DNA from 3 places in the Ancylobacter sp. GW821-FHT10E12 genome. Region 1 is predicted to be linked to each of the others. Evidence: predicted binding sites of a transcription regulator. Region 1 holds the regulator's gene; each other region holds the start of a gene.
The links. The regulator LexA, encoded in region 1, represses DNA repair genes until DNA is damaged. The targets are predictions, from matches to a motif close to TGTTCNNNNTGTGTTCNG.

Region 1 (7,929 bases):
TCACGCTCGCCACGTCCGAGCGGCTGGCGCCGCGCGTGCCGGCCGACCGCATCATCGTCGGCGAGAGCGGCATCTTCGCGCCGACGGACATCGCCCGGCTGGCGGCGGCCGATGTCCGCGCCATCCTCGTCGGCGAGAGCCTGATGCGGCAGGCGGACGTGACGGCGGCGACGCGCGCGCTGCTCGCCGGCCCCGTGCTCGCCCGCGCGGCGGGATGAGCCGCATGGGCGCCCCCCACGACCCGCCCGCGCTCTCCCATCTCGACGCCAGCGGCGCCGCCAACATGGTCGACGTCGCCGACAAGGCGGTGACCGACCGCATCGCGGTGGCCGAGGGCAGCGTGGTGATGCTCCCCGAGACGCTGGCGCTGATCGAGGCCGGCAATGCCAGGAAGGGCGACGTGATCGGCACCGCCCGCCTCGCCGGCATCATGGCCGCCAAGCGCACCCATGAGCTGATCCCGCTCTGCCACGCGCTGCTGCTGTCCAAGGTGGCGGTCGAGATCGAGGCGGACGCGGCGCTGCCGGGCCTCCGGGTGCGGGCGAGCGTGCGCACCGCCGGACAGACCGGGGTGGAAATGGAAGCGCTGACAGCGGTTTCCGTCGCTTGCCTCACCATCTACGACATGGCCAAGGCGGTCGACCGCGGCATGCGGATCGAAGGAATCCGGCTGCTGGAGAAGGCCGGCGGCCGCTCCGGCCGCTGGCAGGCGGACGCCTCGTGAGCCCGCTGCTGCCGGTCGAGGCGGCGCTGGAGCGCCTGCTGGCGCAGGGTGCGCCGCTGCCGAGCGAGACGGTGGCGCTCGAGGCCGCGCTCGGCCGCGTGCTCGCCGCGCCGGTGGTGGCGCGACGCACCACGCCGGCGCGCGACGTCTCGGCGATGGACGGCTACGCGGTGCGGGCCGCCGACGCGACGATCGGCGCGGTGCTGGCGGTGATCGGCGAATCGGCGGCCGGCCGGCCTTATCCCGGCACGGTGCGGCCCGGCGAGGCGGTGCGGCTGTTCACCGGCGCGGTGGTGCCGGAGGGCGCCGATGCCGTGGTGATCCAGGAGGACACCGCGCGCGCGGGCGACCGCGTCGAGATCCGCGAGGCGGCGAGCGTCGGCCGCCACATCCGCAAGGCGGGCGGGGATTTCCGCGCCGGCGAGACGGTGCTGGAAGCCGGACATCGGCTGCGCGCGCGCGACCTCGCCTTTGTCGCCGCCTGCGACTGCGCGAGCGTGAGCGTGCATCGCCGGCCGCGCGTGGGGCTGCTGTCGACCGGCGACGAGCTGGTGCGCCCCGGCCAATGGGCCCAGGGCCTGGGCGCGCAGGACCATCAGGTGATCCTGTCGAACATCTACGCCGTCGGCGGCCTCGCCCGCCTGGCCGGCGCCGAGGTGGTCGATCTCGGCATATTGCCGGACCGGATGGACGAGACCCGCGCGGGCATCCGCGCCGCGCTCGATTCCGGCCTCGACGTGCTGGTGACCACGGGGGGCGCCTCGGTGGGCGACCACGACCTCGTCGCGCCGGCGCTGACCGCCGAAGGCGCGAGCCTCGCCGTGCACAAGATCGCGCTGCGTCCCGGCAAGCCGCTGATGTTCGGCCGCTTCCCCGAGCCGCGCGCGACCCACGTGCTGGGCCTGCCGGGCAACCCGGTCTCGGCCTATGTCTGCGGCCTCATCTTTCTGCGCCCGTTGCTGCGGCTTCTGCAGGGCGAGGCCGGAATCGGCGGGCTTGGTCTCGTGCCGGCCGAGCTCGGCGCCGACGTGAAGGCCAACGACCACCGCATGGATTTCATGCGGGCGCAGATCGTCGGGCGCGGGCCGCGCGGGCCGGTCGTGCGGCCGATGCCGGTGCAGGATTCCTCGATGCTCGGCCTGTTGTCCCGCGCGGACGCGCTGCTGGTGCGCCGGCCGAACGCCCCGGCCGCAAAGTCCGGCGCGGATTGCGAAATTCTGCCGCTGGAGGATTGACCCCGCGCCCGGCAGCCTATGTGCTGGCGTCCGGGCGAGGTGCGGGAGTTTTCGCGGCGATGGACATCAATATCCCGGAGGTTCTGGCCGAGGTCGAGGCGGCGTTCGCCCGCTATGAGCACGCGCTGGTGACCAACGACGTCGCCGCGCTGGACGACCTGTTCTGGGACGATGCGCGCACCATCCGCTATGGCGGCGGCGAGAATCTCTACGGCATCGACGCCATCCGCGCCTTCCGGGCCGCCCGCTCGGCCGTGGGGCTGGAGCGCACGCTCGACCGCACCGTCATCACCACCTATGGAAGCGACATGGCGACCGCGGCGACGCTGTTCCGCCGCGCCGCCGTCCCCGGCAAGGTCGGCCGGCAGATGCAGACCTGGATGCGCACCGACGGGGGGTGGAAAGTCGTCGCCGCCCATGTCAGCCTGATCGCCGATTCCGAGCCGAGCCCGCGCTGAACCCATGATGCCCGCGCAGAACCCATGACCCCCCGCGCAGAACCCATGACCCGACCCCTCGCCGATCCCGCCGCGCTTCTGTCCGCCTCCCTGCCGGCCGCCGGCCGGCAGGACTGACATGTCGCTCCCCGACAGCCCCGCCGCCCTCGCCGGCCCTGCCGGCATGCCCCGGCTCGGGCGCAAGACCCGCGCCGAGGACATACGCGAGCAGGTCGCCGACGAGATCACCCGCGGCCTGCTGCCGCCGGGCACCATGCTCGACGAATCGGCGCTCGCCGCGCGGTTCCGCGTTTCCCGCACCCCGGTGCGCGAGGCGATCCGCGAGCTGGCCGCCTCCGGCCTCATCGACACCCGCCCGCATCGTGGCGCCGTGGTGGCCCGCCCCAGCTTCGAGCGGCTGCAGAACATGTTCGAGGTGATGGCCGAGCTGGAGGCGCTATGCGCCGGCCTGTGCGCGCAGAACATCACCCCGGCCGAGCGGCGCTCGCTGGAGGCCCTGCATGCCGACATGGGCGAGATGATGCGCGCCGGCGACTTTTCCGCCTATCGCGAGGCCAACGAGCTGTTCCACACCTCGATCTATGCCGGCGGGCACAACGACTATCTGGTGGAGCTGACGCTGGCGACGCGGCGGCGGCTGTCGCCGTTCCGCCGCGCGCAGTTCCGCGCGCTCGGGCGCCTCGCGCTGTCGCACCACGAGCATGACCGCGTCACCACCGCCATCCTGCGCGGCGACCGCGACGGCGCGGCGAGCGCCATGCGCGACCATATCGAGATCGTTCACAACGCATATGAGAAATATGCGCAAATGATCTGAAATATAACGGCTTTTATATTTTGAACCACCGGTGAGCCGCGGCCTGGCTTCGTCATCCCGGACGGTCCGCAGGACCGATCCGGGATCGCGCGGCAATCGGTGAGCGATCCCGGCTCTCCGCTGCGCTGCGGCCGGAATGACGGAACGAACGGCGCGCGGCATGTGGTGAACGGCGCGCGGCATGCGATGTCGGGGCGGCCGATATGCCGATGTCGCGCTACCCTTCACCCCGTCCCCCGGCGCGGAGGGAAGGCGTCGGCCCGCTCGGTCTGGCGAACGCCTACTCCGCCGCCGGAATGCCCGCCGCCTGCCGCTGGCGCTGCTCGTCGGCGAGGAAGGCCCGCCAGCCGCCGAAGCCGGTAATGTCGCGGGCGCCGCGCGCGGCGATGCCTTCCAGGACGAACCCCTTCACCCGGCTGCCATCCTCCAGCCCCACCGTGGCGATGCCGAGCGGGGCGGGAATGGCGTCGACGAAGCGAGCGAAGGCCTCGGCCGGCAGCGCCCAGATCTCGCATTCCACCGGCCCGCCGCTGCCCGGCTCGACGCGCAGGAGGCCCGGCCGGCGCACCCGCCCCTCCGGCAGCGCGTAGAGGCGGTAATCGGCACTGGTGCGCGCGCGGCGCAGGAACACCCCGCCGGCTTCCAGCAACTCGCCGTTGAGCGGCAGGCCGGAGAGATGCGCGCCGAACAGCGCGATCTCGTGGAAGCCCGCCCCGGCGCGCGGCGCGGCGGGCGGCATCTGCGGCAGCGGCCGGCCGGTGGCGCCCATCGGCAGGTCGGTGGCGGCATGGAAGGCGGCGGCGATGGCGGCGAGATGCGCGTCGCGCCCGGCGGCTCCGAGCAGCGTCACGCCCACCGGCGCGCCGTCCGGCCGCATGCCGGAAGGGACCGAGATGCCGCACATGTCGAGCAGGTTGACGAAATTGGTGTAGACGCCGAGATGGCTGTTGAGCCGCACCGGATCGGCCAGCATTTCCGCCACCGTATAGACGGTCGGCATGGTCGGCACCATCAGCGCGTCGCAGCCCTTGAGGCTCGCCTTCGCCTTCACCGCCAGCTCGACGCGGCGATAATGGGCGCGGAAGGCGTCGACGGCGGTGCGGCGCCGACCCTCCTCGATGATGGAGCGCACCACCTCGTTGAAGCTGTCCGGCCGGGCTTCGAGGAACGGCCCGACGGCGGCGTAGCGCTCGGCGACCCAGGGGCCGTCATAGAGCAGCTTCGCCGTCTCGTAGAACGGCTCCATGGCGATCTCGACGATCTGCGCCCCGAGCGAGGCCAGGCGGGCGATGGCCTGGGTGAAGGCGGCATCCGCCTGCCGGTCGCCGAAGAACACCCGGTCGTCCGGCCGCGGCACGGCGATGCGCGGCGCGGCGGGAATGGCGCCGGGCGTGCCGAGCGGCAGCGGGCGGGAGAACGGATCAGCCTCGTCCTCGCCGGCCATGACGCGCAGCGCCGCGAAGGCGTCGTCGACGGTGAGCGCGAACACCGAGATGCAGTCGAGCGTGCGGCACGCCGGCACCAGCCCGGCGGTGGAGACCAGGCCGAGGCTGGGCTTGATGCCGACGATGTTGTTCAGCCCGGCCGGGATGCGGCCCGAGCCGGCGGTGTCGGTGCCGAGCGCGAAGGGCACCAGCCCCGCCGCCACCGCGACGCCGGAGCCCGAGCTCGACCCGCCCGGCACCAGGTCCGGCCGCACCGCGTTGCGCGGCGTGCCATAGGGCGAGCGGGTGCCGTTCAGCCCGGTGGCGAACTGGTCGAGATTGGTCTTGCCGATGACGACGGCTCCGGCACGGCGCAGCCGGGCGACGGCGGTGGCGTCGCGGGCGGCGACATAGGCGAAGTCCGGGCAGGCGCAGCTGGTCGGCAGGCCGGCGACGTCGATATTGTCCTTCACCGCGAAGGGAATGCCGTAGAGCGGCAGGCTCGCCGGGTCGCGCCCCTCCAGCGCCGCCACCTGCTCGGCAAGCTGGTCGGCGCTCATCAGGGCGGTGAAGATGGAGGGGTCGGCATGCCGTTCGATCCGCTCCAGGCAGGCCGCGACCGTGCGGGAAGGGGTCGAGCGGCCGGATCGATGCGCGTGGAGGATTTCGGCAAGGCTGACGGTCAACACGACGACTCCCGGCTGAGCGAAGGGAAGAAAATGCATGTCACTTAGGCAAGATGGATGCCATTGCATACACTAGCCAGAAGCCGCTTTGGCGTCGACCGCTTAGCGGTTTATTTACGCATTGTGGAACACAAAAAGAACGGATAGTGTTTGTTCGTGATTTGTTTCATTTTCGACCCGCACCGGGGGACGGACTTCCGCCAATGCTCACCCGCAAGCAACACGAACTGCTCCGCTTCATCCATGAACGCCTGAAGGAGACCGGCGTCCCGCCCTCCTTCGAGGAAATGAAGGATGCGCTGGACCTGAGGTCGAAATCCGGCATCCACCGGCTGATCACCGCGCTGGAGGAGCGCGGCTTCATCCGCCGCCTGCCGAACCGGGCGCGGGCGCTGGAAGTGATCCGCCTGCCCGAATCCGTGCAGAGCCCCGCCGCCGCCGCCAAGCCGGCGCGGAACTTCGCGCCCAGCGTGATCGAGGGCAGCCTCGGGCGCTCCCGCCCCGCCCCGCCGCCGGCCGAGGACGATGACGACGTGAGGCGCCCGGTCGCGGTGCCGCTCATGGGCCGCATCGCCGCCGGCTCGCCGATCTCCGCCATCCAGTCGCGCAGCCAGACCATTTCCATGCCGGCGGAAATGCTGGGCGGCGGCGAGCATTTCGCGCTCGAGGTCCGCGGCGATTCGATGATCGAGGCCGGCATTCTCGACGGCGACCTGGCGCTGATCCGCCGCGCCGACAGTGCCGAGACCGGCGACATCGTCGTAGCGCTGATCGACGACGAGGAGGCGACGCTGAAGCGCCTGCGCCGCAAGGGCGCCTCCATCGCGCTGGAAGCCGCCAACCCCGCCTATGAGACCCGCATCTTCGGACCGGACCGCGTGCGCATCCAGGGACGTCTCGTCGGCCTGTTCCGGCGGTATTGAGCGGGACGATGATTCGGCGCGCCGTTCGGGGCGGCAGATTGCCGTTCAGGGCCGGGGTTTCCCGAGCCAGGGCTTTTCGAGACGCGTGCCCCCGTAGGGGCGTATGCGGCGTCGACGGCCGCCGGGATGGTCGCGCGGGGTTCGTCGCGGAAGGTATGGCGTCTGCCGGCCGGCAGACGCGCCGACCCGCTATTCTCAAGGCTGGCCGGCGTGCCGCCGCTATCCGCTGCGGTCCGGCCGATGGGACCGGATCACGGACCGGGGAGCATCACGGCACGTCGTCTGCCTCCGGCGCGGTTCCCGCGGCCGTGCCGCCGCCCTCTTCCGCCACTGTGCCGGCGAAGGGCGTGACAGAGGATTGGGCGGAGGCGGCGGACGCAGGCATGCGGCCGGGGAGCCGCGAGGTGCCGGCCGCTTCACCCGATGCTGTCGCCGATGGCGCAGCCAGTGCCTTCGCCGCTCGCTTGTCCGCGACGGCGGCGGGTAGCCAGGGTCGCGTTCCCGCTGCCGGGCGGGCCTCGATCCGGCGCCAGGACCCGTCCGGCTCGGCGATGAAGGCCGATCCCGCGCCCTCCCCCGTCGGTCCGATTTGCACCACCTGCGCCGCGCAATCGGCCGGGGCGGTGAAGCGGGTGACGATCAGCGCCGCCCGCCGGCAATCGTCGGTCAATGCGGCGCGGTCGAGCGGATAGGCGACCAGCCGGCCATCGCGGGCCGGCAGCGTGCAGCCGACCGGATCGCAACGCGCCGCCGCCGGCAATGTCGCGCGAGGTTCGGCTGCCGTAACCGCAGTCGGCCCCTCCGTTGCCACAACAACGCCACCGTCCGCAGACGACATCGATGCTCCGGGCACCGGACCGGCACCGGCGATCCGATCGCCCGCCAAGGCACCCGGCACCGCCGTTGGAGGTGCGCCCATCGCCACCTTGCCGGTCATCGCCGATTTCGGTGCCCCGGCTCCGGAAGTGGCGTCGACGGCTCGATTTCCCGGTGCGACCGTCGCGGCCGGCCGGCCCGTCCCTGCGGACGTGTCGCCGGGTGCCGCCGCATCCTCGGCGCCGCGCAGGCCCTCCGCCGACAGCCATTGCTGCACGGCGAAGCGATCGGTGAGGCCGCGCGGCCGGTCGCCCATGAACGCCAGTCGCCCGTCCGGCCCGCGCACCGCCACCGTCCTTGCCTGCGCGTCCACCAGCACGTCGGCGGGCCGCGCCGTCAGCATCGGCACGGCCGCCGCCGCGGCAAGCACCACCGCGGCAAGGGCGAGGCGCGTGCGCAGCAGGCAGGCAGCGACGAGCGCGAGGCTGATCAGGACGAGGCTGGCGAGCGGCATGGCCCGCACGCCGCCATCGGCGCCCGGCAGCGCCGCCACCGCGCGGGCGACGGCGTCCATCGCCTCGATGCCCCATCCCATCAGCCGCCAGGCCGGCCCGTCCCAGCCGAACGGCATCAGCAGCGTGCCGATCAGCCCGGCGGGCATGATGGCGAAGCTGACCAGCGGCGTCGCCGCCATGTTGGCGATGAGGCTTAGCGGCGCCAGGCGCTGGAAATGGAAGGCGGCGAACGGCGCCGTCGCCAGCCCGGCGGCCAGCGAAGTGAGCGCGAGGGCCAATGCCCAGCGCACCGGCGTGGCGGCGTACCACGGCGCGCGGCTGACGGCGGCGC
Region 2 (7,929 bases), on a different contig from region 1:
GCGCAGATTAAGCAATAGTCCATTCGAATAATTAGGACGGTCTGATGGCGCGCCCGCTCGGGCTCCATCCGGAAGGCCGCCAAGGAGCAGATGTCGCCGCCTCCGCCATCGACCGGCAGATATTGCTGCTGGAGCAGGAACTCGCCGTCGAGCAGCCGCGTATTTCGGTCGACCGCGATGGCACCGGGCGCGGTGACCTGCCCTGATCGAGCAGTCCGGACGCGGTTCCGGCGCCGATCGCCGCAATCCACTCCCCGCACTACACCTGACATGTCATCGCAGCTACCGGATGCCGTGTAGAATGATCGCGACCGGCCCTCCAGCCGGAAGTCGATCCAACAGGGGGCGTTCATGACCGCGGCATTCACGACCGATGAGGCGGCCGCATCGCCGGGCGTCCCGAGCTTCGCGCAGGCGGCGCGGCTCTGGGCCAAGATCGGCCTGCTCAGCTTCGGCGGACCGGCCGGCCAGATCGCCCTCATGCATAAGGAACTGGTCGAGCAGCGCCACTGGATCGGCGAGCAGCGTTTTCTGCATGCGCTCAGCTATTGCATGCTGCTGCCCGGCCCGGAGGCGCAACAGCTTGCGACCTATATCGGCTGGCTGCTGCACCGTACCGCCGGGGGGCTCGTTGCCGGTCTACTGTTCGTGCTGCCCGGCGCCGTGGTCATGCTCGGCCTCAGCGCCCTTTATGCGCTTTATCGTCATGTGCCACTGGTCGATGCGGTGTTCTTCGGCGTCAAGGCGGCGGTGCTGGCCGTGGTGGTCGAGGCGGTGCTCCGCATCGGGCGGCGCGCGCTCAGGAACCGGGCGATGGTCGCCATCGCGGCGGCGGCCTTTGTCGGTATCTATCTGTTCCGTCTTCCCTTTCCGCTCATCATCGCCCTGGCCGGCGCCATCGGCTGGATCGGCAGCACCCGCGCACCGTCGCTGTTCGTGCCGGGCGGGCAGGGCGGAAAGACCGATGTGCCGGCTGTGAAGGGTGTCGTCGACCGCATGTTCGAACGCGGCGAGCTCGCCCATGCCGATCCGTCCTGGGGGCGGGCCTTGCGGGTGACGGCGGTCTGGCTGCCGATCTGGCTCGGTCCGGTCATATTGCTCTGGGCTTTCACCGGACCGTCCAGCGTATGGACGCAGATCGGCGGCTTCTTCAGCGCCATGGCGGTCGTGACCTTCGGCGGCGCCTATGCGGTTCTCGCCTATGTCGCCCAGGCGGCGGTGGACGGTTTCGGCTGGCTGGCGCCGGGCGAGATGGTCGATGGCCTCGGTCTCGCGGAGACGACGCCCGGCCCGTTGATCATGGTGGTGCAGTTCGTCGGCTTCCTCGCCGCCTTCCGGGCTCCCGGGCCGCTCGACCCGCTGCTCGCCGGCAGCCTCGGCGCGCTGCTGACGACGTGGGTGACGTTCGCGCCCTGCTTTTTCTGGATATTCCTCGGGGCGCCCTTCATCGAGGCGCTGCGCGGCAACCGCGCCCTGTCGGCATCGCTGTCGGCGATCACCGCGGCGGTGGTCGGCGTCATCCTGAACCTCGCCTTATGGTTTGCCCTGCATGTCGTGTTCCGGCAGGTGGTGACGGTCGAGCTTTTCGGGTTGCGGCCGGAACTGCCGGTTCCGGCCTCGGTGGACTGGCGCGCGGCCTTGCTGACGACCGCGGCCATGGTAGCCATGCTGCGGTTCAAGCTCGGCATGTTCGTCACGCTTCTCGGCTGCGGTCTCGCCGGTGTCCTGCTGAGCCTGCTAAGTTGAATTGATGGCCTCCCGCGAATGCTGCCGCGGCGGCCGCCAAATCGCCCAAAACCATGCCCAACCTCCCGTCCCGGTGGGGTGATGTGCAGCGTGATGGCAAGCCGTTCGGCCATTCCATGGCGGGGCGACGGCCATGCGCACCGAACGCAAGGCCGCCCGCATGCCCGACGACCTCGCTGCCGATGCCGCCGCCTTGACCGCCCTTCGCCGTTTTGGGCTGGGTCCCCGTCCCGGCGACCTCGCCCGCATTGGTTCCGACCCGCGCGGAGCTCTCGCCGAGGAGCTTGCGGGAGCGAACGGCCTTCTCATCGACGATCCCGAACTGCCGAGCAGCCAGCAGGCGCTGGCGCGCAATGCCGCCTATCAACGTGCGGTCACCCGTGCCCGAGGGCAGCGCCCGCCAGGTTCCGAGGCCGCCAAGCCGATGGCCGTGGCGCTGCGCGACAAGGCGCCGCCTGCCGGGACACTGCCCGGTATGGGTGCCGGCATGGATCCGGCGATGGACATGTCCGGGGGAATGTCCGGCGGCAGGTCCGGCAGCGGCATGGACGCTTCGCCAGCGATGACCGCGGCGGATGCCATCGGCCCCTCGCCGGACACGCCGATCTACGAGCAGGAGCTGGCGGCCCGGCTCGTGCGGCTGCGCGACATGCCGGTCGGTTTTCCCGAACGGCTGGTGATGTTCTGGACTAATCATTTCGCCATTGCGCTGAAGGATGCGCCGGTGCGCATCATCGCCGGCGCCTTCGAGCGCGAGGCGATCCGCCCCTACGTGTTCGGTCGCTTCGGCGACATGCTCAAGGCGGTCGAGCAGCACCCGGCCATGCTGCTCTATCTCGACAACAACCAGTCGATCGGCCCGAATTCCAATGCCGCCTTGAAGAACAGGCGCGGCCTCAACGAGAATCTGGCGCGCGAGACGCTGGAGCTGCATACGCTCGGCGTCAATGGCGGCTATACGCAGGCCGATGTCACCTCGCTGGCGCGCATCATCACCGGCTGGACGGTCGCCTCGTCGGATGAGGACGCCTTTAATGGCGGGCGCTTCACGTTCGCCCCGGTCCGCCATGAGTCCGGCGACCAGACGCTGCTCGGCCGGGTGTTTCCCGAAGGCGGGGTCGAGCAGGGCGAGGCGGCGCTGGTCGCGCTCGCCACGCATCCCGCCACCGCCCGCCATATCGCGCATAAATTCGCCGCCCATTTCGTCGCCGACGACCCGCCCCCCGCCCTGGTCGCGCGGCTTGCGGCGAATTTCCGCAGCAGCGGTGGCGATCTCAAGGAACTTGCCCGCGTGCTGATCGAGGCCCCGGAGGCCTGGGCGGCCGAGCCTGCCAAGCTGCGAAGCCCGCAAGAATACCTGTTCGCCGCCATGCGGCTGACCGGCAAGCCGGTTGAGGCCAAGACCGTGATCAGCCATCTCATCGCCATGGGACAGCCGATATGGAACCCCGGTAGTCCCGAGGGCTTTCCAGACCGGGCCGACGAATGGCTCTCGCCCACCGGCATCAAGATGCGCCTCGACGTCGCCGATCAGATCGCCCGAACGGCCGACACCGCACTGCCGCTCCAACTCGTCGAGGCCGCCTTTGGTTCGGCCGTCTCGCCGGAGACGGTGCAGGCGGTGCGCCGCGCCGAAAGCCGTTCGCAGGCTGTCGCGCTGCTGCTGATGGCGCCCGAATTCCAGAGGAGATGAGCCGATGAGCCTATGCGAAACCTCGCTCTCCCGCCGCGCGCTCCTCGGCACTTCCGGCGCGCTGTTCGCCTGGGCCTTCATGCCGCGCGTCGCCTTCGCCGCCGGCGGACGCGACGCGCGCTTCGTGTGCATCGTGCTGCGCGGGGCGCTGGACGGGCTTGCCGCGGTGGCACCGGTCGGCGATCCCACCTATGCCGGCCTGCATGGCGACTTGGCGCTCTCGCTGGACGGCGAGATACCGGCCCTGCCGCTCGACGGCTTCTTCGCGCTGCATCCCTCGATGCCGACCTTCGCCCGGCTCTACAAGGCCGGCCAGGCCAGCGTCGTGCACGCCGCCGCGACCGCCTATCGCGACCGCTCGCATTTCGACGGACAGGACGTGCTGGAGAGCGGCCAGCCGGGGCCGGGCAAGGCCGATTCAGGTTGGCTCAACCGCTTCCTCGCCGGGCTGCCGAGCGGGGAGCGTGTCGCCACGCCCGGCGTGCTCGGCATCGGTCCGGTGGCGCCGCTGGTGGTGCGCGGACCGGCGCCGGTGCTGGGCTGGAGCCCGGCCGTGCTGCCGCCCGCCGGCGAGGACCTCGCGACCCGCCTCGCGGCGCTTTATGCCGAGCGCGACCCCGCATTGCACCGGGTGCTGCTGGACGGGCTCAAGACCGAGGACATGGTCGCCATGAACGGTCCGGCGATCAAGCGGCAGGGCGGCCTCGCCGATCCCAAGGGCATGCGCCAGACCGCGCTCGGCGCTGCGCGGCTGATCGCGCAGGACGATGGCCCGCGCATTGCCGGCCTTGCCTTCGAGGGTTGGGACACCCACGCCAATGAGGGCGGGGTGAAGGGACAGCTGGCCAACCGGCTGCGCGGTCTCGACGAGGCCATCGGCGTCTTCGCCGACACGCTCGGTCCGAAATGGAACGACACGGCGCTGATGGTGATCACCGAATTCGGCCGCACCGCCCGCATCAACGGCACGCAGGGCACCGACCACGGCACCGGCACGGTGGTGTTCCTGGCCGGCGGCGCCATTCGCGGCGGCCGCGTGATCGCCGATTGGCCTGGCCTGTCCGATGCCGCACTTTATGAGGGACGGGACCTGCGTCCGACCACCGATGTGCGCGCCGTCGCCAAGGGCCTGCTCGCCGACCTGTTCGGCGCGCCGGCGAGCTATCTCGCCCGCGAGGTCTTTCCCGACACCACGGCGCTGGCGCCGATCAGGGACCTCGTCGCCTGACGGCATAGCCTCCGCCGCCAGCCCGGCAAAAACCATTCGAGATTTCAAAGCTCTCCGGCCTTCTATGTCTTGCCATATCCTTCGCCAGGTTCGACAAAGAGTGATCGCGCACCCACCACCAGCAATTCGCCGCCGGCTATCGAGAACATATTGCGAACTTAGAACAAAGCAAGTACGATCAAGAAATCACAGCAAATCACTTGCTTACGACCCGGAGCCCGGCAATGACTCAAGCCACGTTGCGACTCGTCGAAGGATCTTCAATGGACAAGGCCAAGGCGCTCGACGCAGCGCTCTCACAGATCGAGCGGCACTTCGGCAAGGGCTCGATCATGCGGCTCGGCAAGGGCGACAAGGTCATGGAGATCGAGACGGTCTCGACCGGCTCGCTTGGGCTCGACATCGCGCTCGGCATCGGCGGGTTGCCTCGCGGACGCGTCGTCGAGATTTTCGGGCCGGAATCCTCCGGCAAGACGACACTCGCACTTCACACCATTGCCGAGGCACAGAAGAAGGGCGGTGTCTGTGCGTTCATCGACGCCGAGCATGCACTCGATCCGATCTATGCCAGGAAGCTGGGCGTCGATCTCGACAATCTGCTGATTTCTCAGCCTGATGCCGGCGAGCAGGCTCTGGAGATCGCCGATACGCTGGTTCGCTCGGGCGCGGTGGATGTCCTGGTGGTGGATTCGGTCGCCGCGCTTACCCCGCGGGCCGAACTCGATGGCGAGATGGGCGACAACCAGCCGGGCATGCAGGCGCGGCTGATGAGCCAGGCCCTGCGCAAGCTGACGGGTTCGATCAGCCGTTCCAACACGATGGTAATCTTCATCAATCAGATCCGCATGAAGATCGGCGTGATGTACGGCAGCCCGGAGACCACGACGGGCGGCAATGCCCTCAAGTTCTACGCGTCGGTTCGTCTCGATATCCGCCGTATCGGTTCCATCAAGGAGCGCGAGGAGGTGGTCGGCAACCAGACCCGCGTCAAGGTGGTCAAGAACAAGCTCGCGCCGCCGTTCAAGCAGGTCGAGTTCGACATCATGTATGGCGAGGGCGTGTCGAAGATGGGCGAGCTCATCGACCTCGGCATCAAGGCGGGGGTGGTGGAGAAATCCGGCGCCTGGTTCTCTTATGACAGCCAGCGTCTCGGTCAGGGACGGGAGAATGCCAAAGGCTTCCTGCGGCAGAATCCTGACGTCGCCAATCGCATCGAGGCGACCATCCGCCAGAATGCCGGCCTTATCGCCGAGCAGATTCTGGCCGGCGAGGATGGCGAGACCGACGCCGAATAGGGGCGGCATGGACGATCGCAGCGTCGGCGGTAGCCGCCGACGCTCGGTATGTCGATGCTCACCACGGTGGATGGTCGGTTGGCGCCGCACGGCGTTTTCTGGACAAGCTATTGCAGCGTCGTTAGAACCTGTGCTCGCGCCGCTCCGGCGCGGGCCGGTGGCTATGCCGGTTATCTGTTTCTGCGGGCATTGTTCGATGAGCGGCGTCAACGAGATTCGGTCGACCTTCCTCGATTATTTTGCGAAGAACGGTCATCAGGTGGTGGAATCTTCGCCGCTCGTGCCGCGCAACGACCCGACCCTGATGTTCACCAATGCAGGGATGGTGCAGTTCAAGAACGTCTTCACCGGCATGGAGAAGCGTCCCTATATTCGGGCGGCAACCTCGCAGAAATGCGTGCGGGCCGGTGGCAAGCACAATGACCTCGACAATGTCGGCTATACCGCGCGGCATCATACCTTCTTCGAAATGCTGGGGAATTTTTCGTTTGGCGACTACTTCAAGGAAGACGCCATCGAGTTCGCCTGGAATCTGATCACCCGCGAGTTCGAGCTTCCGGTCGACCGGCTGACGGTCACGGTCTATCATGAGGACGACGAGGCGTTCGGGCTGTGGCGGAAGATCGCCGGCCTGCCGGATAGCAGGATCATCCGCATTCCGACCTCCGACAATTTCTGGCAGATGGGCGATACCGGTCCTTGCGGTCCGTGTTCGGAGATTTTCTACGATCACGGCCCCCATATTCCGGGCGGTCCGCCCGGCTCGGCCGATGCGGATGGAGACCGTTTCATCGAGATATGGAACCTCGTCTTCATGCAGTTCGAGCAGCTGCCCGGTGGCGAGCGGGTCAACCTGCCGAGGCCCTCGATCGATACCGGCATGGGCCTGGAGCGCATCTCGGCGGTGCTGCAGGGCACGCATGACAATTACGAAATCGATCTCATGCGGGCACTGACCGGTGCGGTTGAAGATCTCACCGATATAGCGGCGAACGGTCCGCAGAAGGCGAGCCATCGTGTCATTGCCGACCATCTGCGCGCCTCGACCTTTCTCGTTGCCGATGGCGTGCTGCCTTCCAATGAGGGGCGCGGCTATGTTCTGCGGCGGATCATGCGCCGTGCCATGCGCCATGCGCAGCTGCTCGGTGCCCGCGATCCGCTGATGTATCGGCTGGTGCCGGTTCTCGTGCGCGAGATGGGACGTGCCTATCCGGAGATCGTGCGCGCCGAGGCGCTGGTGACCGAGACGCTGCTCCTCGAGGAGACGCGGTTCCGCAGGACGCTGGAACGTGGCCTGTCCATCCTCGAGGCGGAGAGCGAGGGGCTTGGCGAAGGCGCCAAGTTTTCCGGTGAAACGGCGTTCAAGCTCTACGATACCTATGGTTTTCCGCTGGACCTGACCGAGGACGCGTTGCGCGCCCGCGGAATCAGTGTCGACACGGCGGCGTTCGGAACGGCGATGGAGCGCCAGCGAGCCGAGGCGCGGGCATCGTGGTCCGGATCGGGCGAGGCGGCAACCGATGCCGTGTGGTTCGGCATCCGCGAGAAGGCGGGGGCCAGCGAGTTTCTCGGCTATGGCACCGAGACCGCCGAGGGCTCGGTCGTCGCGTTGGTGGCGGACGGCGTTGAGGTTCCGGCGATCGGGCCGGGTGGTCGCGGTCTCGTGGTGCTCAACCAGACGCCGTTCTACGGCGAGTCGGGCGGTCAGCTCGGCGATGCCGGCACGATGACCGGCGAAGGCGGCCTCAAGGCACGGGTTCTCGACACGCAGAAAAAGCTCGGCGACGTCGTCGTGCACGAGGTGGAGATCGAGAGCGGCACCCTGTCGGTGGGAGCGGCGCTCGGTCTCGATGTCGATCATGGCCGGCGGCGGGCGATCCGGGCCAATCATTCGGCGACGCATTTGCTGCACGAGGCGCTGCGGCGGGTGCTCGGCGATCATGTCGCGCAGAAGGGTTCGATGGTCG
Region 3 (7,929 bases), on a different contig from region 1:
GCGGCGTCGGTGAGCAGAGCCGCACCGCCATTATCCGGCGCGGCGATCTCTTCGAGGATGGGGCCTGCCGCCTGCGCATTGGTGGTGAGGTCCGGGCGACCGAGCGCAGCAAAGCGTTCGGCCTGGATCTCCCGGGCCGCGGCGACCCGCCGGGCGACGCTCGCGCTCGATTCCGACGGCGTGGGCCGGACCAGGTCCACGGCGGAGACCGAGGGCACATCCAGATGCAGGTCGATGCGATCGAGGAACGGGCCCGACAGCCGCGCCTGATAGTCCGCCGCGCAACGGGGCCCGCGCCGGCAGGTGAAGCCGGGCTCGCCCGCCCGTCCGCAGCGGCATGGATTCATCGCCGCCACCAGCTGGAACCGCGCCGGGTAGGTGACGCGGTGATTGGCACGGGCGATGAAGGCGTCGCCGGTCTCCAGCGGCTGGCGCAGCGCGTCGAGCACCGAGGGCTGGAACTCCGGCAATTCGTCGAGGAACAGCACGCCATTATGGGCCAGCGACACCTCGCCCGGCCGGGCACGCCCGCCGCCGCCGACCATCGCCGCCATGCTGGCGGAATGATGCGGCGCGCGGAACGGCCGCCGGCTGGTCAACGCGCCGGATTGCAGCGTGCCGGCGACCGAGGCGATCATCGATACTTCCAGGAGTTCGGCCGGCGAGAGCGGTGGCAGGATGGACGGCAGCCGCTGCGCCAGCATCGACTTGCCGGCTCCCGGCGGTCCGGTGAACAGCAGGTTGTGGCTGCCGGCGGCGGCGACTTCCAGCGCCCGGCGTGCCGTTTCCTGCCCGCGTACGTCGGCGAGGTCCGGCAGCGCCGCGCCGGCGGCCTCCAGCCGCGGCTCCGGCCGGGTCAGCTTCTGCCGGCCGGTGAGATGACCCACCAGCTGGATGAGCGAGGAGGGCGCCAGCACCGGCATGTCCGGGCTGGCCCAGGCGGCTTCCTGGCCGCATGCGGCCGGGCAGATGAGCCCGTGACCGCGGGCATTGGCGCCGATCGCCGCTGGCAGCACGCCGGCCACCGCGGCGATGCGCCCGTCGAGCGCCAATTCCCCGAGCACGGTGAAGCCGTCGAGTGCTTCCGCCGGCACCGCGCCGATCGCCGCCATCAGGCCGAGGGCGATCGGCAGGTCGTAATGGCTGCCTTCCTTGGGCAGGTCGGCGGGGGCGAGATTGACGGTGATGCGCTTGGGCGGCAGCGCGAGGCCGGAGGCGATCAGTGCCGCCCGCACCCGCTCCTTCGCCTCGGTGACCGCCTTGTCGGCGAGGCCGACGAGATTGAAGGCCGGCAGGCCCGGGCTCACCTGCACCTGCACGTCGACCGGACGCGCGTCGATGCCCTCGAATGCCACCGTCGCCACGCGCTGGACCATTGAGCCCCCGTTCCCGATCACGTCTTCGCGCGAACGACCGCTGCCGTTCCGCCCCCGATACCGTCACTCTACGGCATGGCCGGGATGCGTCAAGAACAATAAGGGAACATTCCGGGCCGATTCGCCCGTCGGCCCATCGATGCCGGGCTCGTTCGATAGAACCTTTCTATCAAGAGACGAAACACCGGAATTGATTTTGCTCCGGTCCGGCCCAATGTTCCCCATTGGAAAACTTTAAAAGAAGGTCCGGGAGAAATGCCGCACTACGAGCCATGGAGCGAAGACAGGGCGCAAGCCGTGATCGGCGAGTTCGCCCATCTCGAAGGCCCGCTCATGCCGATGCTCCACGCGGTGCAGGAAACCTTCGGCTATGTGCCCGACGCCGTCGTGCCGATGCTGGCGGAACGGCTGAACGTATCCCGCGCCGAAGTGCATGGCGTGGTGACCTTCTATCACGATTTCCGCCATGAGCCCGCCGGCCAGCACGTGCTGAAGCTGTGCCGCGCCGAGGCCTGCCAGGCCGCCGGCGGCGACGCGCTCGCCGAGCACGCCGAGCACCGGCTCGGCTGCAAGCTCGGCGAGACCACGGCCGACGGACGGGTGACGGTCGAGCCGATCTACTGCCTCGGCCTGTGTGCCACCGCGCCTTCCGCCATGCTCGACGGCCGCATCGTCGCCCGTCTCACCGAGCGTCGTCTCGACGCGCTGATCTCGGAGGCCCAGTCGTGACTGCAAACTCCGTGACCGTTCGCATCTACGTTCCCAAGGATGCCTGCGCCGTCGCCTGCGGTGCCGACGAGGTGGCGGAGGCCATCAAGGCCGCGGCGCTTTCGCGTGGCCAGGCGATCGAGATCGTGCGTACCGGCTCGCGCGGCATGCTGTGGCTGGAGCCGATGGTCGAGGTCGGCACGCCCGAGGGGCGCATCGCCTATGGCCCGGTGGAAGAGGGCGACGTCGAGGCGCTGTTCGAGGCCGGCCTGCTGACCGGCGGCGCGCATGCGCTGCGCATCGGCAAGCCGGAAGAGCATCCCTTCCTTGCCAAGCAGACGCGGCTCACCTTCGCCCGCTGCGGCATCGTCGATCCCGCCTCCTATACCGACTATGTCGGCATGGGCGGCTACAAGGGGCTGGAGCGGGCGCTGGCGCTCGGACCGGCAGAGATCATCGAGGAAGTGAAGAAGTCCGGCCTGCGCGGCCGTGGCGGCGCCGGCTTTCCGACCGCCATCAAGTGGAAGACCGTGGCCGACGCCAGGGCCGACCGCAAATACATCGTCTGCAATGCCGACGAGGGCGACAGCGGCACCTTCGCCGACCGCATGATCATGGAGGGCGACCCCTTCCAGCTCATCGAGGGCATGACCATTGCCGGCATCGCGGTGGGCGCCACCAAGGGCTACGTCTACACCCGCTCGGAATATCCCCACGCCATCCGGGCGATGGAGAAGGCGGTCGAGGTCGCCCGCGCCCACGGCATGCTCGGCGTCAACATCGCCGGTTCGCAGCACAGCTTCGACATGGAAGTGCGCATGGGCGCCGGCGCCTATGTGTGCGGCGAGGAGACGGCGCTGCTCGACAGCCTCGAGGGCGGGCGCGGCACGGTGCGCGCCAAGCCGCCACTGCCGGCGCACAAGGGCCTGTTCCAGAAGCCGACCGTGATCAACAACGTGCTGTCGCTGGTCGCCGTGCCGCATATCCTGGCCGACGGGGCGCAGAAATACGTCGATTTCGGCATGGGCCGCTCGCGCGGCACCATGCCGATCCAGATCGCCGGCAATGTAAAGTTCGGCGGCCTGTTCGAGACCGCCTTCGGCATCACCCTCGGCGAGCTGATCAACGACATCGGCGGCGGCACCGCTTCCGGCCGGCCGGTCAAGGCGGCGCAGGTCGGCGGCCCGCTCGGCGCCTATGTGCCGACCTGGCAGTTCGACCTGCCCTTCGACTACGAGGCCTTCGCGGCCAAGGACGCGCTGATCGGCCATGGCGGCATCGTCGTGTTCGACGAGACCGCCGACATGGTCAAGATGGCCCGCTTCGCCATGGAGTTCTGCTCGGTGGAGAGCTGCGGCAAGTGCACACCCTGCCGTATCGGTTCCACCCGCGGGGTCGAGGTCATCGACCGCATCGTCGCCGGCGAGCGCCGCGAGAAGAACCTCGAAGTGCTGAAAGACCTCTGCCAGACCATGAAGCTCGGCTCGCTTTGCGCGCTCGGTGGCTTCACGCCCTATCCGGTGCTTAGCGCCCTCACCCATTTCCCCGAAGAATTCGGCGACACGCCCCGTCGCCTCGAAGCCGCCGAGTGAGGAGGACACGCATGTCTCTCGTCCATGAGATCGACTACGGTACCCCCGCCCCCAAGACCGACAAGATGGTGACGCTCACCATCGACGGCGTCGAGGTCACGGTCGCGGAAGGCACGTCCATCATGCGCGCGGCGATGGAGATGGGGACGCAGATCCCCAAGCTCTGCGCCACCGACATGCTGGATGCCTTCGGCTCCTGCCGCCTCTGCCTGATCGAGATCGAGGGCCGCAACGGTACCCCGGCCTCCTGCACCACGCCGGTGGCGCCGGGCATCAAGGTCCACACCCAGACGCCGCGCCTCGCGCAGCTGCGCAAGGGTGTGATGGAGCTCTACATCTCCGACCATCCGCTGGACTGCCTCACCTGCGCCGCCAATGGCGATTGCGAGCTGCAGGACATGGCCGGCGCGGTCGGCCTGCGCGAGGTGCGCTACGGCATGGAGGGCGCCAACCATTTCGCGCCGACCTCCGAGCTCGTCATGCCCAAGGACGAGTCGAACCCCTATTTCACCTATGATCCGGCCAAGTGCATCGTCTGCAATCGCTGCGTGCGCGCCTGCGAGGAAGTGCAGGGTACCTTCGCGCTGACCATCTCCGGCCGCGGCTTCGACAGCCGCGTGTCACCCGGCCAGTCGGAAGCCTTCCTCACCTCCGAATGCGTGTCCTGCGGCGCCTGCGTGCAGGCCTGCCCGACCGCGACGCTTTCCGAGAAGCGGCTGATCGAGATCGGCACGCCGGAGCATTCGGTGGTCACCACCTGCGCCTATTGCGGCGTCGGCTGCACCTTCAAGGCGGAGATGCGCGGCCAGGAAGTGGTGCGCATGGTGCCGTGGAAGGAAGGCAAGGCCAATCGCGGCCATAGCTGCGTGAAGGGCCGCTTCGCCTGGGGCTACGCCACGCACCGGGACCGCGTGCTCAACCCGATGATCCGCGCCAAGGTCACCGACCCGTGGCGGGAGGTCTCCTGGGACGAGGCGATCGCCCATACCGCCTCCGAGCTGAAGCGCATCCAGGAAACCTATGGCCGCCGTGCGGTTGGCGGCATCACCTCCTCGCGCTGCACCAACGAGGAAGCCTACCTCGTCCAGAAGATCATCCGCGCCGGCTTCGGCACCAACAATGTCGACACCTGCGCCCGCGTCTGCCATTCGCCGACCGGCTACGGCCTCAACCAGGCCTTCGGCACTTCGGCGGGCACGCAGGACTTCGATTCGGTCGAGGATTCGGACGTCATCCTGATCATCGGCGCCAACCCGACCGACGGCCACCCGGTGTTCGGCTCGCGCATGAAGAAGCGCCTGCGCGAAGGGGCGAAGCTGATCGTCGTCGATCCGCGCCGCATCGATCTCGTGCGCTCGCCGCATATCCAGGCCGACTTCCACCTGCCGCTGCAGCCGGGCACCAACGTCGCCATCGTCACCTCGCTCGCCCATGTCGTCGTCACCGAGGGCCTGGTGAACGAGCCCTTCGTGCGCGAGCGCTGCGACTGGGAGGAATTCCAGGACTGGGCGGAGTTCGTCTCCGACGCGCGCCATTCGCCGGAAGCGGTGTCCAAGCTCACCGGCGTGGCGCCGGAGCTGATCCGCGGCGCCGCGCGGCTCTTCGCCACCGGCGGCAACGCGGCGATCTATTACGGCCTCGGCGTCACCGAGCACTCGCAGGGCTCCACCACGGTGATGGCGATCGCCAACCTCGCCATGGCGACCGGCAATATCGGCCGCCGCGGCGTCGGCGTGAACCCGCTGCGCGGCCAGAACAACGTGCAGGGTTCCTGCGACATGGGCTCGTTCCCGCACGAGCTGCCGGGCTACCGCCACATCTCCGACGATGCCACCCGCGCCACCTTCGAGGCGATGTGGGGTCGTCCGCTCGATCCCGAGCCCGGCCTGCGCATTCCCAACATGCTGGACGCCGCCGTCGACGGCACCTTCAAGGCGCTCTACGTGCAGGGCGAGGACATCCTCCAGTCCGACCCCGACACCAAGCATGTCGCCGCCGGCCTCGCCGCCATGGAGCTGGTGATCGTGCAGGACCTGTTCCTGAACGAGACCGCCACCTACGCCCATGTCTTCCTACCGGGCTGCACCTTCCTCGAGAAGGACGGCACCTTCACCAATGCCGAGCGCCGCATCCAGCTGGTGCGCAAGGTGATGGCGCCGAAGAACGGCTATGGCGACTGGGAGGTCACCCAGCTTCTGGCCCGCGCCATCGGCATGGACTGGAACTACACCCACCCGTCCGAGATCATGGACGAGATCGCCGCGCTCACCCCGACCTTCGCCGGCGTGTCGTTCAAGCGTCTCGACGAGCTCGGCTCGGTGCAGTGGCCGTGCAACGACGCGAATCCGGAAGGTGTGCCGATCATGCACATCACCAGCTTTGCGCGCGGCAAGGGCAAGTTCGTCGTTACCGAATATGTGCCGACCGACGAGCGTACCGGCGGGCGCTTCCCGCTGCTGCTCACCACCGGCCGCATCCTCAGCCACTACAATGTCGGCGCGCAGACCCGTCGCACCGACAATGTCGCCTGGCATCCCGAGGATCTGCTCGAGATCCATCCGCACGACGCCGAGCAGCGCGGCGTGCGCGATGGCGACTGGGTTCGCATCGACAGCCGTGCCGGCTCGACCACCCTGCGCGCGCAGATCACCGACCGTGTGGCGCCGGGCGTCGTCTACACCACCTTCCACCACCCGACGACACAGGCCAATGTCGTCACCACCGACTTCTCGGACTGGGCGACCAATTGCCCCGAGTTCAAGGTGACGGCGGTGCAGATCGCCCGTTCCAACGGGCCGTCGCAGTGGCAGGAGGACTATGACGCCTTCGCCCGCCAGAGCCGCCGCATCGCTGTCGAAGCGGCGGAGTGACGGCACACGGCGATGATCGCTCCGGTGCTCCGCGTTCCCCGTCTCGCCTGCACACCCCAGGGTGCGCAGGCGGGCGAGCGGACGATTCCGGAGGAAACCCCGGTTGCCATCGTCCATAACGGCTCGACCTATGCGGTCATGATGGCGACGCCTGCCGATCTCGAGGATTTCGGCATCGGCTTCAGCCTCACCGAGGGCGTGATCGACGGTCTCGCCGATGTGGAGGACCTCGAGGTTCTCGAACATGACGAGGGCGTCGAAATTCGTTTATGGATCGAGGCGGGCCGCGCGGGCCAGATGGTGGCGCGGCGCCGGCAGATCGCCGGTCCCACCGGCTGCGGCCTGTGCGGGGTCGAGAGTCTTGAGCTCGCCGTCAAGCCCGCACGGGCGGTGGGCGAAGGGCGGGTCTTCGCGGCCGCCGACATCGCGCGCGCAATCGCCTCGCTGGCGCCGGCGCAGAAGCTCAATCATGCCACCCGCGCCGTCCATGCGGCTGCCTTCTGGGAGCCGGAGGCCGGACTGGTGGCGGTGCGCGAGGATGTCGGGCGCCACAACGCGCTCGACAAGCTGGTCGGCCATCTGGTGCGGCAGGATCGTGCCGCGGCGGCAAGCTTGGCTGCTTCCGGCATCGTGCTGCTGACCAGCCGCGTGTCGATCGAAATGGTTCAGAAGACCGCCATGCTCGGCGCGCCGGTGCTGGTGGCGGTATCGGCGCCGACCGCCCTGGCGGTGCGGACCGCCGAGGCGGCGGGCATCACCCTCGCGGCAATCGCGCGGGACGACGGATTCGAAGTGTTTACCCACCCTCACCGCATCGCGCCTGGTGGGGAAGATAAGGAGTTGGTCGCCCATGTCGGCTAATACGATGGACCGTCTCGTCTACATGGCGAATCAGATCGGCGCGTTCTTCTCCTCGCAGAAGCACGACAAGGCCGTGCCCGGAATCGCCAAGCACATCAAGGATTTCTGGGATCCGCGCATGCGCGCGATGATGGAAGACCATGTCGCGCGGGGCGGCGAAGGCCTGGCACCGCAGGTGTTCGAGGCGTTCAAGTCGCTGCCGCCGGTGAAACGGGCCGATATCCCGGTAGCCCGCCCGTCCGGATCGCTGCCGGCGCATCATTGAGCTGGACGTCTCTCGGTACCTCCCCCTCGTCGGTCGGGTGTTGCCCGATGGCCTCGGTAGTGAACCAAGCGTCTTTTTGCTGTGATTCCGATAACGGGGCATTCAGCCGAACCGTAAAAGGTGGTCGGATAGGCGCTTGGCGCCTTTTCGGTCGCGTTGCCACCATCGTTCTGCCATTGCCGGAAGGCATCGGAACGGTGGGGTACGAGATCGGTCGTCAGAGCCGATCGCGGAACGGAGTGAGTGGGCATGCACGG

Region 2: the regulator LexA is predicted to act here: its motif matches at 4,809-4,826, upstream of recA (recombinase RecA).
Region 3: the regulator LexA is predicted to act here: its motif matches at 1,468-1,485, upstream of AC1RU4_RS08675 (YifB family Mg chelatase-like AAA ATPase).

Annotation. Positions count from the first base shown of each region.
Region 1 covers NZ_JBXASN010000024.1:10,120-18,048, reverse strand. The annotation lists gene trpC (indole-3-glycerol phosphate synthase TrpC) at 1-218, shown strand, start outside; gene moaC (cyclic pyranopterin monophosphate synthase MoaC) at 224-724, shown strand; gene AC1RU4_RS24180 (molybdopterin molybdotransferase MoeA) at 721-1,959, shown strand; gene hpxZ (oxalurate catabolism protein HpxZ) at 2,019-2,417, shown strand; gene AC1RU4_RS24170 (GntR family transcriptional regulator) at 2,536-3,234, shown strand; gene atzF (allophanate hydrolase) at 3,515-5,344, opposite strand; gene lexA (transcriptional repressor LexA) at 5,548-6,267, shown strand; gene AC1RU4_RS24155 (ComEC/Rec2 family competence protein) at 6,536-7,929, opposite strand, start outside.
Region 2 covers NZ_JBXASN010000002.1:309,410-317,338, reverse strand. The annotation lists gene AC1RU4_RS03855 (hypothetical protein) at 45-206, shown strand; gene chrA (chromate efflux transporter) at 352-1,746, shown strand; gene AC1RU4_RS03845 (DUF1800 domain-containing protein) at 1,880-3,439, shown strand; gene AC1RU4_RS03840 (DUF1501 domain-containing protein) at 3,444-4,667, shown strand; gene recA (recombinase RecA) at 4,892-5,962, shown strand; gene alaS (alanine--tRNA ligase) at 6,159-7,929, shown strand, end outside.
Region 3 covers NZ_JBXASN010000005.1:185,726-193,654, reverse strand. The annotation lists gene AC1RU4_RS08675 (YifB family Mg chelatase-like AAA ATPase) at 1-1,376, opposite strand, end outside; gene AC1RU4_RS08670 (formate dehydrogenase subunit gamma) at 1,632-2,105, shown strand; gene AC1RU4_RS08665 (formate dehydrogenase beta subunit) at 2,117-3,676, shown strand; gene fdhF (formate dehydrogenase subunit alpha) at 3,688-6,546, shown strand; gene fdhD (formate dehydrogenase accessory sulfurtransferase FdhD) at 6,559-7,407, shown strand; gene AC1RU4_RS08650 (formate dehydrogenase subunit delta) at 7,412-7,672, shown strand; gene AC1RU4_RS08645 (monovalent cation:proton antiporter-2 (CPA2) family protein) at 7,922-7,929, shown strand, end outside.